DNA from 4 places in the Klebsiella sp. CSG-1 genome. Region 1 is predicted to be linked to each of the others. Evidence: predicted binding sites of a transcription regulator. Region 1 holds the regulator's gene; each other region holds the start of a gene.

The links. The regulator Fur, encoded in region 1, represses iron uptake genes when iron is present. The targets are predictions, from matches to a motif close to ATAATAATGAGAACNACTATCAA.
Region 2: AC007G_RS21555 (TonB-dependent siderophore receptor) is a predicted target of Fur. The motif match lies at 1,934-1,956, and genes of this name have one in related genera.
Region 3: AC007G_RS05310 (siderophore-interacting protein) is a predicted target of Fur. The motif match lies at 2,320-2,342, and genes of this name have one in related genera.
Region 4: feoA (ferrous iron transporter A) is a predicted target of Fur. The motif match lies at 1,972-1,994, and genes of this name have one in related genera.

The regions. Positions count from the first base shown of each region.
Region 1 covers NZ_JBWNLD010000001.1:316,926-321,434, forward strand. The annotation lists gene ybfE (LexA regulated protein) at 41-334, shown strand; gene fldA (flavodoxin FldA) at 484-1,014, shown strand; gene fur (ferric iron uptake transcriptional regulator) at 1,307-1,759, shown strand; gene AC007G_RS01595 (phytanoyl-CoA dioxygenase family protein) at 1,822-2,967, opposite strand; gene AC007G_RS01600 (substrate-binding domain-containing protein) at 3,112-4,128, shown strand; gene AC007G_RS01605 (Gfo/Idh/MocA family protein) at 4,172-4,509, opposite strand, start outside.
Region 2 covers NZ_JBWNLD010000010.1:33,571-38,079, forward strand. The annotation lists gene ldtC (L,D-transpeptidase LdtC) at 1-470, shown strand, start outside; gene bhsA (multiple stress resistance protein BhsA) at 685-942, opposite strand; gene AC007G_RS21550 (TetR/AcrR family transcriptional regulator) at 1,192-1,827, shown strand; gene AC007G_RS21555 (TonB-dependent siderophore receptor) at 2,072-4,258, shown strand; gene AC007G_RS21560 (glycine zipper 2TM domain-containing protein) at 4,314-4,509, opposite strand, start outside.
Region 3 covers NZ_JBWNLD010000002.1:160,372-164,880, forward strand. The annotation lists gene ygjG (putrescine aminotransferase) at 1-1,324, opposite strand, end outside; gene AC007G_RS05305 (PadR family transcriptional regulator) at 1,590-2,153, opposite strand; gene AC007G_RS05310 (siderophore-interacting protein) at 2,391-3,164, shown strand; gene AC007G_RS05315 (glycerone kinase) at 3,276-4,509, opposite strand, start outside.
Region 4 covers NZ_JBWNLD010000005.1:436,641-441,149, reverse strand. The annotation lists gene AC007G_RS15280 (Tex family protein) at 1-1,693, shown strand, start outside; gene feoA (ferrous iron transporter A) at 2,101-2,328, shown strand; gene feoB (Fe(2+) transporter permease subunit FeoB) at 2,358-4,509, shown strand, end outside.

The DNA of each region.
Region 1 (4,509 bases):
TATAGCCCGGCAACTTGTTTCCCCGAAGTCACTCTGAATCATGGCAAAAGAACAAACGGACCGTACGACATTAGATTTGTTCGCAACCGAGCGTCGCCCGGGTAGACCAAAGACCAATCCGCTTTCGCGCGATGAACAACTGCGCATAAATAAACGCAATCAGCTCAAACGCGATAAAGTTCGCGGCCTGAAGCGTGTGGAGTTAAAACTCAACGCTGAAGCGGTTGATGCGCTCAACGAACTGGCGGAAGCTCGCAATATGAACCGCAGCGATTTGATCGAAGAGATGCTGATGAACCAGCTGGCAACCCTGCACAGCCGGGATAAAGCCTGAAAATCCTCAAAAAAACACTTTCATGTAGCAGAGTGTGCAGTCGGGCGTGATTGCTGTTTCCGCGCCCTCTCCTGTTCTGCTATGATTGCCGTTATCTGCGGGCATTACGCCACTACCACATCATTAAGTTTCAAGAGGTTATTTTACTCATGGCAATCATCGGCATCTTTTTTGGCAGCGACACGGGCAACACCGAGAATATTGCAAAAATGATTCAGAAGCAGCTTGGTAAAGATGTTGCTGATGTTCACGACATTGCCAAGAGCAGCAAAGAAGATCTGGAAGCCTACGACATCCTGCTGCTCGGCATTCCGACCTGGTACTACGGTGAAGCTCAGTGCGACTGGGATGACTTTTTCCCGACGCTGGAAGAGGTCGACTTTAACGGTAAACTGGTTGCGCTGTTTGGCTGCGGCGATCAGGAAGACTACGCGGAATACTTCTGTGACGCGCTGGGCACCATCCGCGACATCATTGAACCGCGCGGCGCCACCATCGTTGGCCACTGGCCGACTGCGGGCTATCATTTTGAAGCTTCTAAAGGCCTGGCGGATGACGATCACTTCGTCGGTCTGGCTATCGATGAAGACCGCCAGCCGGAGCTGACCAACGAACGCGTGACTAAGTGGGTTAAGCAGGTCTCTGAAGAGCTGCATCTCGAAGAAATCAAAAACGCCTGATGATTGTGCGGCGTTACCGTTAAATTTCGCCGCATTAATAGATAGAAGCAATCAAACTAATAGCTACAAGTTTTTAACTTTTAATCACATATCTGTACAATGTCCTCTGATTTAACGAGGTCAGGTGACGCAGTTTGTAGCTGGGACCTCGTTTTTGACAGCATACAAGGCCCGATACTTGCAGTTTTCATTTAACGATGGCAGTTCTATAATGAGACGCATTGCATCGGGTGATTCTCTGTATTACTTCCGCTGATGGAAGTAGATCGTTTAGCAACAGGACAGATTCCGCATGACTGACAACAATACCGCATTAAAGAAGGCTGGCCTGAAAGTCACACTTCCACGATTAAAGATCCTGGAAGTCCTGCAGGAACCGGATAACCATCACGTCAGTGCGGAAGATTTATACAAGCGCCTGATCGACATGGGTGAAGAAATTGGTCTCGCTACTGTTTATCGCGTGCTGAACCAGTTTGATGATGCTGGCATTGTGACTCGTCACAACTTCGAAGGCGGTAAATCTGTTTTCGAACTGACCCAGCAGCACCATCACGATCACCTTATTTGCCTCGATTGTGGCAAAGTGATCGAATTCAGCGATGAGTCTATCGAAGCGCGTCAGCGTGAAATCGCCCACCGCCATGGCATCCGTCTGACCAACCACAGCCTGTATCTTTACGGCCACTGTGCGGAAGGCGACTGCCGCGAAGATGAACATGCACACGACGCGCTGGAAAAGTAATTTCCCACCGCGCGGACCGCAAAAAGCCAACCTGACGGTTGGCTTTTTTTATGTGCAAACGCCTACCCTTTTCTGCGCGCGGTATGCTCGTCGAGAGCACGAGTAAACTGTTCCTCATCCCACCGGTTTGCCAGCGCTTCCCGCACCAGAGTCTGTTGGGTTTTCGGGACCATTCCACCTAATGGCGGGTCGGTATCAAGATTGGTGGGGAATGAGTAGCCCCGGGCAGCCACGGCAATCAGCGCCTGAAAATCGCCCGCGCGATATTGTCCGTCCTGAAGCTGGGGATAGATTTTTTTCAACACCAGCTCATGGTTCACATCTTCCATCGGGACGCCGAACGCCGAGGAGATCTGCAAAAGATTAGCGGTGCGAACATGATCAGTCGTCGTGTTGTTCCCGGCGGCATGAAACAACGCCGGGTTAAAAAACAGCCCGTCGCCTTTTTGCAACGGCAACTGAACATAGTGCTGGTTAAAGTAGTCGACGAACTCCGGCTGGCGGTAGGCCATATAGCCGAGCTCATACTGATGCGAAAACGGCAGCAGGCGCGTAGGCCCTGACGCCAGCGGCATATCGCTGTGCGCAACCGCCCCTTGTAACGTCAAATACTGCGACAGAATCTGCGCAGGGATGGGAAACTCGGCAACAAACTCGCCCTGCTGAAAGCCGAGATGATAATCGCGATGGGGCTGCTGCGCTTCGCCGCCAGGGCGTACCTGGTTAACCTGAGCGGTCATTCGCCACGCAGGTCCCAACCACGCCTGACAAATTAACCCAAGCATTTCATTAGCATAGTAGTCGCAGAAGGTCTGCGGGCTACGCTCCGCCAGCTTTTGTAACGCATTCCAGATCCGGCCATTGTTCCCCGCGCGAGAAAAGTGGTCAGCCTGAACCCGGGTGCGAGACTCATCGGCCATGATGGTTTCAAACACCGCCGAAGCGCGGTCGATGACATCCATATCCTGATAAAGCCCGCGTACCACCAGCACGCCGGGACCGTAAGAGAGCCCCTGATGTAGCTCGCTTAATACCGCATGTTTATTGGTCGCCGCGACCTGCGCTAACACGTCATGGTCGTAAATCAGAACTTCCTCAGCGACTTCGCTGACCAGCGGATAGTCTTGTTTGTTCACCTGCTGCTGACAGAAGATGTTGAAATCCTCAACTGAGGCCCGATCGGGTCGGACAAAATATTGCGATGTCATGAGTAGCTCCACGGGGTAAGGGTGCCAGACGGCGGTTATTTTTTTGTTCAACGTCTCGAAAACGAACGTTGTTAAGAAATAACTTAGCAGCTAGACTCCACATCAAGAACCTCAAAAACACCTCATAAAAACCTCATGTGATCGATGGCAAAATTTACCCAAAAGCAGATAGCCGCTCAGTCAGGACTGAGTCTCGCCACGATCGACCGGGCGCTACATCATCGGGGGCAGGTACACCCGCAAACGCTGCATCGCATTCAGCAGGCTCTGGCCGATCTGGAACTGCTGCAAAAGTCCGGGCTCGCCCAGGGAAGAACGATCTATTTCGATGTCATCATGCATACCCCTGAACGCTTTAGCGAGCTGGTCAGGGAGGCGCTCAGCAGCCAGTTAGCCAGCTTTAACCCCTTTCGCATTCAGCTCCGCTTCCACTGTTACGAGGACATCAGCGAGCGAGAGATGAACGCGCTGCTGAAAAAATGCGCGCTCAGCAGCCACGGCGTGATTTTAAAGGCCATGAACTCCCCCTCGCTGGTTTCCACCATCGACGCTTTGCTCAAACGCCGCGTGCCGGTTGTCACCATCGTCACCGACATTCCGTCCAGCGCCCGTCTGCGCTACATCGGCATGGATAATGTTGATGCGGGCAAAGCCGCGGCATTTTTGATGTCAAAGTGGCTGGGCGCCGACAGCACTCAAATCGCCGCCGTCACCGGCAGCAATGATTTCATCGGAGAGCGGGAGCGTATTGCCGGATTTATCTCGGGAATTGAACAGTTTGCCCCGCGCAACAGCATCAATGTCGTCGCCGGCGGACTAGGCATTGACCATCAGATGTACGCCTGTCTGTGCCAGTACCTTGATGCTCATCCGCATACCGAAGCGGTCTATACCGTCGGCGGCGGTAACGCGGGGATTATCCGCGCCTTCGCCGAGAGAAACCGACGCATAAAGACCTTTATCGGCCATGATTTTGACCGGGAAAACCGGGCACTGATGCAGGCGGGGAAAATCGATGCGCTGATAGAACACAATCTGCAGCTGGATGCGCAGACCGCATTCCGCTCTTTGCTGGCCTTCCACGGTTTTATCCCTGAGGGCGACTCGCTCAAACCCTATTCACGGATCAACATCATCACCCGGTTCAATATGTATACCTGAAAGGAAGATGCGCAGTCGGTGAAGAGTGCGCATCCACATCGCCTCAGCGGTATGCTGGCGTGACCCACAGCGACCCCTGCTCATGGCTGTCGACAACCGCCTCGACAAACGCCACGCCTTTAAGACCATCATACACCTGCGGTACCGCGGCCCCCGTCAGGCTGAGCGCCTGCTGCGCCTCACGGCTATGCAAGGCTGCGGCGAAGCCGCTGTAGAGGTTGCTGAACGCCTCGATATAGCCTTCAGGATGGCCCGGCGGCGTGCGGGTACGCGCTTGCGTGAGCGCATCCAGATCCGCGCGCCCGCGCTTAATGATTTGCGTCACCCCTTCTAACGGAGTGAAAACCAGTTCGTTGGGCTGCTCCTGGGACCAGATCAAAC
Region 2 (4,509 bases), on a different contig from region 1:
AAGCGATGGGAATAGAACTCCCGGGCGTGGTACCTGCCGGGCCGGATAACCCGATGGGGCACCATGCTATCCGCCTTGCGGCCTACGGCGGCGTCTATCTGCTGCACGGCACGAATGCCGATTTTGGCATCGGAATGCGCGTAAGCTCCGGCTGTATCCGCCTGCGCGATGACGACATCAAAACCCTGTTTAACCTCGTTACCCCAGGGACTAAAGTCAATATTATCAATACGCCAGTAAAAGTCTCCGTGGAGCCTGACGGCAGGCGTCTGGTGGAAATCCATCAGCCGCTGTCCAAACACTTAAATGACGATCCGCAGACGCTGCCGATAGTCCTGAATAGCGAGATGTCGGCGTTTAAGCAGGCCGCGCAGACCGACCAGACGGTGATGGATCGTGCGATGGCGCTGCGTTCGGGTATGCCGATTGACGTTACCCGTCATCACAATACTGGCGAACAGTCATTGTAAGCGCTTAGACAGAAATAAAAAAACCGCCCCAGGGGGCGGTTTTTTTATGGGATAACAAACGGGGTAAAACGATAGTGCGACGCTTCGCGGTTTCATAAAGGGGTGAAAACCGCGTCACGTAAGTGGCATAACAGGAAACAACTTACTGCTCGCGGCCTGATAAAGGGGTCAGGGGGCGCGTTTTGTCAGTGGCATGACAGGGGTAAAACGAAACTTATTTGTAGATAACCGCAGTGCCATGCAGGGTGTTTGGACCCGTTACTGAGGTGATACGAAAAGAGGTGGCGCCCATTTCTTCCGCTTTCTGCGCCAGCTGGTCTTCCAGCGAGCCCAGGTTTGTCCCGGCGGAGGCAGAAACGGTACCGATTTTGTGTTGGCCGGCAGGTGTGGACTGCACTTCAACAGCCGCGAAGCTGGCGAAAGAAAGAGAGCTCAGCACGGCGGCAAGCGTCAGCGTTTTGATGTTTTTCATGATTATTATACCTATGCAGATGATTTTTTTAGTAGGGTCGCAAGAATTAACTTAACGATCGATAGGTAAATAATAATGTGACCTATATCACACGTCAATGAATTTTTATAACGATCGTTTATTTATTTATAAACAACTTAAAATTCATACATATATGAATTATTTATTTTTGCGGGCTCAGCGCTGGAAGGTTGTAAGGTTTATTTTTATAATGCCTCTTCAACAAACCAACATAGGTACAGCGGCATCATGACAACTGACGTTCAAAGTTGCACAAAAAAAAGCCGTGGCCGACCCAAAGTGTTCGACAAGGAAGCGGCGCTGGATAAGGCTATGGCACTTTTCTGGCAGCACGGCTACGAGGCAACTTCTCTTGCCGATCTGGTGGAGGCGACCGGGGCAAAAGCACCGACGCTGTACGCTGAGTTCGTCAACAAGGAAGGGTTATTTCGCGCGGTTCTGGATCGCTATATTTCACGTTTTGCCGCCAGACACGAAGCGCTGTTGTTTGCCGAAGAAAAATCAGTTGATCAGGCGCTGCGAGACTATTTCACCGCCATTGCCACCTGCTTTACCAGTAAAGACACGCCGGCAGGCTGTTTTATGATCAATACGTCCGCGGCGCTGGCGGCATCATCTACCGCGATCGCCAATACCATTAAGTCGCGGCACGCGATGCAGGAACAAACGCTGACCCAGTTCCTCCAGCAGCGGCAGCTGCGCGGCGAACTGCCGCAAAACGGCGATGTGCGACAGCTGGCGCAGTTCTTAAACTGCGTGTTGCAAGGGATGTCCATCAGCGCACGCGAAGGGGCTGATTTCACCAGGCTGATGCAAATCGCCGATACCACCCTGCGGCTGTGGCCGCAAATCCTCCAGCACTAATCTGCGCTTCCCCGGTGACAATCGCCACCGGGTTTTCCCCTGTCTTTCCTGATTAACCCCAGTTTTACTCATGTTTTCACACTGTTACGTATCAATTTTGTTGTAAATGATATTGATAACAATAATCACTACGTGCAAAATCCGCTTTTAAGTTTTTCTGCTTATTTCCATCTGTAACAACCGATGCGCCCGCATCGAACACTAAAAACAACATGACTGCAGTTAACTCATAAAAGGAATGCGTATGAACAAGCGTCTCTGGGTGCTTAACCCACTGCTGCTGGCCACCGCCCTGCCCGCCTTTGCCGCGCAGGCGGAAGAAGAAAACATTATCGTTAGCGCCAACCGAACTCACCGCACCGTCGCCGAAATGGCGCAAACCACGTGGGTTATCGAAGGTCAGGAGATAGAACAACAGGTTCAGGGAGGAAAGGAGTTCAAAGACGTCCTGGCCCAGTTGATTCCCGGAATTGATGTCAGCAGCCAGGGACGAACCAACTACGGAATGAACATGCGTGGACGGGCCATCGTGGTGCTGATCGACGGCGTTCGCCTCAACTCTTCCCGTACCGACAGCCGTCAGCTCGACGCTATCGACCCGTTCAACATTGAGCATATTGAAGTCATCTCCGGCGCCACTTCGCTGTATGGCGGCGGCAGTACCGGCGGCCTGATCAATATCGTGACCAAAAAAGGGCAGCAGGAACGCCAGGTGGATCTGGAATTAGGCGGCAAAAGCGGATTTGCCAACAGCAACGATCACGACGAACGCGTGGCGGCGGCGGTCAGCGGCGGCACCGACCATGCTTCCGGACGGTTATCGGTGGCTTATCAGCGCTTTGGCGGCTGGTATGATGGCAATAACGATGCGCTGGTCCTCGATAATACGCAGACCGGCCTGCAGCACTCGGATCGCCTCGATGTCATGGGCACCGGCACCATCAACATCGACGATAACCGTCAGCTGCAGCTGGTGACGCAATACTATAAAAGCCAGGGCGATGATTACGGCCTGTATCTCGGCAAAAACATGTCGGCCGTCACCGGTGAGGGCAAAGCCTATACCACCGACGGGCTTAATTCCGACCGCGTTCCTGGTACCGAACGGCATCTGATTAGCCTGCAATACTCCGATGCCGATTTCTATGGCCAGAATCTGGTCAGCCAGATCTATTATCGCGACGAGTCGCTGACCTTTTACCCCTTCCCGACGCTCACCAAAGGTCAGGTCAGCAGCTTCTCCTCATCTAAACAGGATACCGATCAGTACGGTGCGAAGATTACCCTTAACAGCCAACCGCTTGACGGCTGGGATCTGACCTGGGGGCTGGATGCCGATCATGAGACCTTTAATGCCAACCAGATGTTCTTCGATCTGAACACTTCGATGGCGTCAGGCGGCCTGCACAACGAGTCTATCTACACGACAGGACGCTACCCGGGCTATAGCATTACAAACCTGGCGCCGTTCCTGCAAAGTAGTTATGACCTGAATGATATTTTCACCCTGAGCGGCGGCGTGCGCTATCAATGGACGGAAAACCGGGTTGATGATTTTGTCGGCTACGCCCAGCAGCAGGATGTCGCCAGCGGCAAAGTGAACTCGGCCGATGCCATCCCGGGCGGTAAAACGGATTATGATAACTTCCTGTTTAACGCCGGTATTGTCGCCCACCTCACCGACCGCCAGCAGACCTGGTTTAACTTCTCGCAGGGCGTCGAGCTGCCGGACCCGGGTAAATACTATGGTATCGGCAAATACGGCGCGGCGGTCAACGGCAACTATCCCCTGCTGTCGAGCGTCAACGTGGGTGATTCGCCGCTGCAGGGGATCAAAGTCAACTCCTACGAACTGGGCTGGCGTTACACCGGCGATAACCTGCGCACGCAGCTGGCGGCATACTACTCCACCTCGGACAAAACCATTGTCGTTAACCGCACCGATATGACGATCGACGTCCAGTCCGACAAGCGGCGTATTTACGGCGTGGAAGGGGCCGTCGATTACTTCTTCCCGGATAGCGACTGGAGCACAGGTGCGAACTTCAACGTGCTGAAATCTCAGGTGAAGAGTGACGGTAGCTGGCAGAAATGGGATGTGACTCTCGCTTCGCCATCTAAAGCCACCGCCTGGGTCGGCTGGGCGCCGGATCCGTGGTCGCTGCGCGTGCAAACCCAGCAGGTATTCGACCTGAGCGATGCCAGCGGTAATAAGCTCGACGGCTATAATACCGTAGACTTTATCGGCAGCTATGCGCTCCCGGTGGGCAAACTGACCTTCAGCATCGAGAACCTGCTGAACGAAGACTATGTCACCATCTGGGGACAGCGCGCCCCGCTGCTCTACAGCCCGACCTACGGCAGCAGTTCACTGTATGAATACAAAGGTCGCGGCCGTACCTTTGGCCTGAACTACGCCGTCAGCTTCTGATAAAAAAAGCCCCTCAGCCTGAGTGCAGGAGGGGCAAATAACAGTCACGTCTTTTTTACGCTTTGTTGTTGAGGACCAGCTGGCCGTTACTGTCCAGCGGAATCTGCGTCCCGGGATCGTGTTCCATGCGGATTTTTCCCTGCTGTTCGCCAATTTTGTAGGTCACATCGTAGCCCAGCATTTTATCCGACTTGTCGTACACCGTTTTACAGCGCTGCTGCGTGGTGGTGTAGGTATCCCCTTCCTGCATC
Region 3 (4,509 bases), on a different contig from region 1:
TGACCTGTTCACACTGCTCAATCGTCAGCGTCAGCGGCGGTTCAATACGAATGGTTTTGGCATTATTCAACGTTCCGGCCACCAGCACCCGCTGGCGGAACATCTCGCTGGCGAAGTTGTAGCCGATTTCGTTATCCACGAACTCAATCGCCATCAGCATCCCTTTACCGCGAACTTCATTCACCAGATCCGGGTATTCGCGGGACAGTTGATGGAAGCCGTTCAGCAACAGCTCACCTTTCTGCTCCGCCTGGGCCGGCAGATTCTGCGTCAGCAGGACGTTGATCGTGGCCAGCGCCGCAGCACAGGCCAGCGGATTACCGCCGAAGGTGGTGGTGTGCAGGAACGGGTTGTCGAACAGCACCGAGAACACCTCTTCGGTCGCCACCGTTGCGCCAATTGGCATCACGCCGCCGCCGAGCGCTTTGGCGAGGCACAGAATGTCCGGCTGAACGTTTTCGTGCTCGCAGGCAAACATTTTGCCGGTGCGCCCCATGCCGGTTTGCACTTCGTCGAGGATCAGCAGCGCGCCAAACTCATCGCACAGCTTACGCACCGCGGGCAGGTAGCCCTGCGGCGGCAGGATCACGCCTCCTTCACCCTGGATCGGCTCAAGGATCACCGCCGCGACATCATCACCGGTTTTTTTACACTCGCTCAGCAGAGTACGCATCGCGTTGATATCGCCGAACGGCACGTGACGGAACCCTGGGAGTAGCGGCATAAAAGGCTTACGGAATGTCGATTTCGCGGTGGCCGATAGCGCGCCCAGCGACTTACCATGGAAAGCGCCGCTGGTGGCCACAAACGTAAATTTACCGCGCGGCGACTGGTAGGCTTTAGCGAGCTTCAGCGCCGCTTCGACCGACTCTGTACCGCTGTTACAGAAGAAGCTGTATTTCAGCTTGCCGGGGGTTAACGCGGCCAGCGTTTTTGCCAGCATGGCCCGCAGCGGGTCAAGCAGTTCCTGACTATGAAGAGGTTGTTTAGCGAGCTGATGCTCGACGGCGGAAATCACAACTGGATTACGGTGCCCTACATTAAAAATTCCAAAGCCACCCAGGCAATCGACAAACTCTTGTCCCTGAGTGTCGACAAGCGTATTTAACCCTCCCGCTTGCCACTCTACGGCTCCGTAATCCCCGCCAGCGGTAACCGATTTTCGGTACTCTAAAAAACCGGGATTCACATGCTCTTTAAAATATTCCCTGACCTCCTGGTTAAGTGCTTTCATCTCCTCATGATCAAGCGTTCGCTTCTCAATGAGATTCAGTGCGTGTGCGCTGCAGGCCAGAGCCGATGCGCTGGAAGGTAACCTGTTCAAAGTGAGCTCCTGGGACGGGCGTATCACATGATACTGCATTAAGTATTGCAGGGATTACGCCACTTCGGCACGGCAGCTGAAAATCGGGATAAACGCAGCGCGAAAGCGCATTTGCACGAAATTTAATCTCACGGCGATATTTTTGGCATGTTTTACTCCTGAGCGGGGGACGCTACCCGTCTGGAGGCATTCCACCGCGTGCCGCCTGGTGGTGCAGATTGCCCAATATGGGGGCAGAGGGGGGACAGGCATCCCCCCGAAGAGATTAATCGAGCTGGGAAATCTCCATGGCCGCGCGGTCAATGACGGCGACAATCTGTTTCAACTGGGTCTCGCTAATGGCCTGCTGATTAACTTTTAAATCCAGAACGGCTTTAAAGTTCTCCAGCGCCCGCTTCATTTGCGGGTTTTTCCGCAGTTCACAGCCGACCATACGGGCCTGCAAACGTTCCTGAATATGGCCGAGCTGTTCCTGATTCTCGGCATGCAGAAGGCTGCCCTCTGCGGTTATGGCGATTTTTTTGCGGCCATTTTCCTCTTCGACGCTGATAAGACCCTGATCCTGAAGGAGATCGAGGGTTGGATAGATCACGCCCGGACTTGGGCTGTAGTTGCCCTGGGTCAGGTTTTCTATCTCTTTAATCAACTCGTAGCCGTGGCTGGCGTTGCGGGTGAGGATGTCGAGGATCACCAGACGCAGTTCGCCGTGGCCAAAGAAACGCTGACGGCGTCCGCCACCGCCGCCACCCCGGCGGCCATGCTCCCCGCGTTCGCTGTGTTCACCGTGGTGGCCACGTGGCCCACGACCTTCTTCATGATGATGTCGCATAGTTTGCTCCTGTATGTTTTGATATATCTAATTTATATCTAAAAAATAAAGCTTAGCAAGCATGAATCTAAATATTTTAATAATTAATTGATTTTAAATGATTTTATTTTGTCATTTGTACTTTATTGCTTTTTGCGACGGCTATATCAAAAAAAACTTGCATTCTTTTTTAATGGCAATCATTATCATTTGGGTAAAGTTTAGATATATCTATAAATCTCACGAAGGCGAATGACAATGATAAAAACGAAAGAACCTCAGTACCCGAAACGCGTTCGCAATGAGCTGCGTTTTCGCGAGTTAACCGTGCTGCGCGTTGAGCGCGTCGGCGCCGCCTTCCAGCGCATTGTGCTGGGCGGAGAGGCGCTGGAAGGTTTTGTCTCCCAGGGTTTTGACGACCATACCAAACTCTTTTTCCCGGAAGCCGGCGCCGCGTTTACGCCGCCGCAGGTGACGGAAGAGGGCATTAACTGGGGCGACGGCGTCCGTCCGGCAACCCGAGACTACACGCCGCTGTATGATGCCGAACGTCATGAACTGGCCTATGACTTCTTCATCCACGACGGCGGTATCGCCAGCAGCTGGGCGCTGGCGGCAAACGTCGGCGATAAGCTGGTGATTGGTGGTCCGCGCGGTTCGCTGGTGGTGCCGGAGGATTATGCCTGGCAGCTGTATGTCTGCGATGAATCCGGTATGCCTGCGCTACGCCGCCGTCTGCTGGGCCTCAGCCGCCTGCCCGTGCGCCCGCAGGTTACGGCGCTGGTGACGATCGGCGACGCATCGTATAAAGATTATCTGGCAGATTTGCAGGGCTTTAATATTGAGTGGATCGTCGGCCATCATTCATCGGTCGTGGCTGAACGTCTGGCGCAGGTGAGCGTGCCCACGGAAGATTATTTTATCTGGGTGACCGGTGAAGGCGCGGTGGTGAAATCGCTGCTCGGGCGGTTTGAAAATGACCAAATTGACCCTCAGCTGGTGCGTTCCCAGGCCTACTGGCACAGTAAATAGCCTGATTCCCGGGCTACGGCGTCAGCACGTTGCCCGGGATAGCGGCTATTCCGTTCTCTCGCCCGGCTCAGCGTCGCGTTGCCGGGATATTCCGCTGCTGAGGGCGCAGCCTTAGCGGTGTTCCGCCAGCGTTTTGAAGACCTGCGCTACCGCGTGGGCGCCCGGATCCATATTGCCCAGCAGGCTGTCGCTGTTAAGGTACGACGCGCGCCCGGCGTTAGCTTTGCTGGCGTGGCAGGTGCGTTCGGCGCCCGCTTCCGCCGCGGCAAACGCCGCCTGTAAATCCATCGGTGCGACAAGCAGCGACGCCAGCGCCGGCTGTAGCGCATCAATCATCGTGCGATCGCCCTCATCCGCCCCGCCGTAAAACTTCATTTGCGCCAGACCGGCGTTTAACGCTTCCGCGACGCCGGCGCCTTGTTCCAGCTTCTGCCCGGCGGCGGTAAAGAAGATCGACATCAGCACGCCGCTGGAACCCCCCATCACCACGGTCAGACGTTCACCGATCAGGGCGAACAGGGTCGCGAGATCGCCCAGCGGCAGCTGCTGGCGCCGCAGCAGGTCGGCAATATCGCGCGCGCCTGCGGCAAAGGTGGAGCCGGTATCGCCATCGCCGACTTTGGCATCCAGCGCATTCAGGTGCGTCTCCAGGTCAGACAGGGTACTGGTTATCCGCCCGACATAGCCCGCCACGTCGTGATTGTCCGAAGGCTGGAACGCCACGCGGGTGCTACGCAGAGAAGAGGGCATCACCTCGATGGCCCGCGGCTGTACCGGCGCCTGCCAGCTGGCTGTTTCCACAGCGGAAAGCAGCGCCTTTTCAATGCTCTCCTCCAGTACGATGGCGGTTATCGAGAAACCTTTCATATCCAGCGCCGTCACCAGCGACGCCGGGCCAATCAGCCAGTCGATCCGCTGATGGAGCGGCGTGTCGGCCAGCTCACGGGTCAGAATCGCCATTTCCGCCACCGACACGCCGCCGAGGTTGTTAAGCATCACCGCCAGGCGGCCGGTTTGCGGCAGGGCGGCGGTCAGTTTCTCCACCATCAGGCGGACAATCTGCGCGCTGTTCTGAGTGGCGATGACCGAGGCGCCGGGTTCACCATGGATGCCCATGCCCAGTTCTGCCCGATCGGGATGGTGGCGTGGCGCCGTTTCAGCCTCCTGCGGCAGATGACAACTGGAGAGCGCGAGGCCCAGCGTGCGGGTCTTGTCCGCCGCATACCGGGCTTCGCGCAGCACGGTGGCAAGATTGTAGCCACGTTCGGCAAAATAACCGGCCACTTTATGCACCAGGATAGTCCCGGCAATCCCGCGCGGATGCTTGTTATCCGGCAACGAAATA
Region 4 (4,509 bases), on a different contig from region 1:
GCCTATCGCTACCGTCCCGTCGCACCGCGCGCTGGCCATGTTCCGCGGCCGTAACGAAGGCATCCTGCAGCTGGCCCTGAATGCCGACCCGCAGTTTGACGAGCCGCCGAAAGAGAGCCACTGCGAACAGATTATTATCGACCATCTCGGTTTACGGTTGAACAACGCCGCAGCCGACAGCTGGCGAAAAGGGGTTGTCAGCTGGACATGGCGCATCAAGGTACTGATGCACCTGGAGACCGAGCTGATGGGCACCGTGCGTGAACGCGCGGAAGATGAAGCCATCAACGTGTTTGCCCGTAACCTGCACGATCTGCTGATGGCCGCCCCCGCCGGGTTGCGCGCCACGATGGGCCTCGACCCGGGTCTGCGTACCGGCGTGAAAGTCGCCGTGGTAGATGGCACCGGTAAACTGGTTGCCACAGACACCATCTATCCGCACACCGGGCAGGCTGCCAAAGCGGCGGTTGTCGTCGCAGCGCTGTGTGAAAAACACAACGTTGAGCTGGTTGCTATCGGCAACGGCACCGCCTCCCGCGAAACCGAGCGCTTCTTCCTCGATGTGCAGCAACAGTTCCCGAAAGTCACCGCGCAGAAAGTGATCGTCAGCGAAGCCGGGGCCTCCGTCTACTCGGCTTCCGAGCTGGCGGCCCTGGAGTTCCCGGACCTCGATGTTTCTCTGCGCGGCGCTGTTTCAATCGCCCGCCGTCTGCAAGATCCGCTGGCCGAGCTGGTTAAAATCGATCCGAAGTCCATCGGCGTGGGCCAGTACCAGCACGACGTCAGCCAGTCACAGCTGGCGCGCAAGCTGGATGCGGTGGTCGAAGACTGTGTTAACGCCGTCGGCGTGGATCTGAATACCGCATCCGTGCCACTGCTCACCCGCGTAGCGGGCCTGACGCGGATGATGGCGCAGAACATCGTCGCCTGGCGTGATGAAAACGGCCAGTTCCAGAACCGTCAGCAGCTGCTGAAAGTCAGCCGCCTGGGTCCCAAAGCCTTCGAGCAGTGCGCCGGGTTCCTGCGCATCAACCACGGCGACAACCCGCTGGACGCCTCCACCGTTCACCCGGAAGCATACCCTATCGTCGAGCGCATTCTGGCCGCCACCCGGCAGGCGTTAAACGATCTGATGGGCAACAGCAGCGAGTTACGCAATCTGAAAGCGGCCGACTTCACCGATGACAAATTCGGTGTGCCAACCGTCACCGACATCATCAAAGAGCTGGAAAAACCTGGTCGCGACCCGCGTCCGGAGTTTAAAACCGCGAAGTTCGCCGATGGTGTGGAAACCATGAACGACCTGCTGCCGGGCATGGTACTTGAAGGTGCGGTCACCAACGTCACTAACTTTGGCGCCTTTGTCGATATCGGCGTACACCAGGATGGTCTGGTGCATATTTCGTCGCTGTCGAATAAATTCGTCGACGATCCGCATACCGTCGTCAAAGCTGGCGACATCGTGCAGGTTAAAGTGATGGAGGTCGACCTGCAGCGTAAACGCATCGCACTGACCATGCGTCTGGACGAGCAGCCAGGCGAGAGTAACGCCCGGCGCGGCGGCGGGAGCGATCGTGCGCAGGGCAACCGCCCGGCGGCGAAGACGGCTAAACCGCGCGGCCGTGAGGCGCAGTCAGCTGGCAACAGCGCCATGATGGACGCGCTGGCAGCGGCCATGGGTAAAAAACGCTAATCTTTTCCCGGCCCCTCATTGCAGGGGCCATTTCCCCGCCCTTATTCTCTGACCCCGTGTTGGTATACTCCGAAAACCGATTAGCTCCGGTTAATACAGGCGAGTAAATAAGTTATTTATTAAGATTTCATTTTGTTAACCAATGAAACCTTAATTACACATTAAATGACAAAATAAATATTACCCTTATTTATCGCTACAGTGCAGACCTTGCGTCATATCAAAAAAACAGTATATTTCCGGCAAATGTCGATTATTAAACCATTTATGTATTGATGATAAAAACCATTATCATTATCATCATTCATAGTAAATATATCTTCTTCTCCGTTGACTATGCTCCCCGGTGCTGCGCGATGACCGCACACGGTAAACTCTCGTTCAGTTAGCGATTACAGGTAGGCCCTATGCAATTCACTCCTGATAGTGCGTGGAAAATCACGGGTTTCTCTCGCGATATTAGTCCGGCTTATCGTCAGAAACTGTTGTCCCTTGGAATGCTGCCAGGATCCTCTTTTAATGTGGTCCGCGTCGCGCCGCTCGGCGATCCCGTGCATATCGAAACCCGGCGTGTAAGCCTGGTATTACGCAAAAAAGATCTCGATTTAATAGAACTGGAAGCGGTTGCACAATAACACCTGACCCGGTACGCAGAGTCTGAAATATGAAAAAGTTAACTCTTGGTTTAATTGGTAATCCGAACTCCGGCAAGACAACATTATTTAATCAGCTTACCGGCGCCCGTCAGCGCGTCGGCAACTGGGCCGGGGTCACCGTCGAGCGCAAAGAAGGAGCCTTTACCACCACTGACCACCAGGTCACGCTGGTGGACCTGCCCGGCACCTATTCGCTGACGACGATCTCTTCACAGACCTCTTTAGATGAGCAGATCGCCTGTCACTATATCCTCAGCGGCGATGCCGACATGCTGATTAACGTGGTTGACGCCTCAAATCTGGAACGCAACCTCTATCTGACGCTGCAGCTACTGGAGCTGGGCATCCCCTGTATCGTTGCGTTGAATATGCTGGATATTGCCGAGAAGCAAAAAATCCGCATCGACGTTGACGCGCTGGCCGCCCGCCTGGGTTGCCCGGTGATTCCGCTGGTCTCGACGCGCGGGCGCGGTATCGAAGCCTTAAAAATGGCCGTCGACCGCCACCAGCAAAATACGTCGCTTGAACTGGTGCACTACCCGCAGCCGCTGCTGCGTGAAGCCGAAAAGCTGGCTCAGGAGATGGCGCGGGAGATCCCGCAGCGTCAGCGTTGCTGGCTGGGTCTGCAGATGCTGGAGGGCGATATTTACAGCCGCGAGTACGCCGGAAACGCTGCGCATAAGCTCGACGATGCCCTGACAAATCTGAGCGCGGAAATTGACGATCCGGCGCTGCATATCGCGGATGCCCGCTATCAGAGCATTGCCGCCATCTGCGATGCCGTCAGCAACACGCTCACCGCTGAGCCAAGCCGTTTCACCACCGCGATGGACAAAATCATCCTCAGCCGCGTGCTGGGGCTGCCCATCTTCTTATTTGTCATGTACCTGATGTTCCTGCTGGCGATCAACATCGGCGGCGCATTACAACCCATCTTTGACGCCGGGTCCGTGGCTATCTTTATTCACGGTATTCAGTGGCTGGGCTATACCCTGCATTTACCGGACTGGCTAACCGTTTTCCTTGCCCAGGGGCTGGGTGGCGGTATCAACACCGTGCTGCCGCTGGTCCCGCAAATCGGCATGATGTATCTGTTCCTCTCCTTCCTTGAAGATTCCGGCTATATGGCGCGAGCGGCATTCGTCATGGACCGCTTGATGCAGGCGCTGGGGCTACCGGGGAAATCCTTCGTTCCGCTGATTGTCGGCTTCGGCTGCAACGTGCCGTCGGTCATGGGCGCGCGCACGCTGGATGCGCCTCGCGAACGCCTGATGACCATCATGATGGCGCCGTTTATGTCCTGCGGCGCGCGCCTGGCGATCTTCGCCGTGTTCGCCGCCGCATTCTTTGGTCAGAATGGCGCGCTGGCGGTCTTTTCGCTGTATCTGCTCGGCATCGTGATGGCTATCCTGACCGGTCTGATGCTCAAACACACCATTATGCGCGGCGAAGCATCGCCGTTTGTGATGGAGCTGCCGGTCTACCACGTCCCGCATGTCAAAAGCCTGGTCATCCAGACCTGGCAGCGGCTGAAAGGCTTTGTGCTGCGCGCGGGTAAAGTTATCGTCATCGTCAGTATCTTCCTTAGCGCCCTGAACAGCTTCTCGCTCAACGGTAAGCTGGTGGATAACATTAACGATTCGGCGCTGGCCTCCGTCAGTCGTATTATCACGCCGATTTTTAAACCGATCGGCGTGCATGAAGACAACTGGCAGGCCACCGTCGGGCTGTTTACCGGCGCAATGGCGAAAGAAGTGGTCGTCGGCACGCTGAACACGCTCTACACCGCCGAAGACATTCAGAACGAAGCGTTTAATCCTCAGGAATTCCACCTCGGCGACGAACTGCTGGCCGCGCTGGACGAAACCTGGCAGAGCCTGAAAGATACCTTCAGCCTGAGCGTCCTGGCTAACCCTATCGAAGCCAGCAAAGGCGATGGTGAAATGGAAACCGGCGCCATGGGCGTCATGGGCAGCAAATTCGGCAGCGCGGCCGCCGCCTACAGCTACCTGATTTTCGTTCTGCTCTATATTCCGTGCATCTCGGTGATGGGGGCTATCGCTCGCGAATCCAGCCGTGGCTGGATGTCATTCTCCATCCTGTGGGGACTGAACATCGCCTACTCGCTCTCGACGCTGTACTACCAGACCGTGAGTTTCA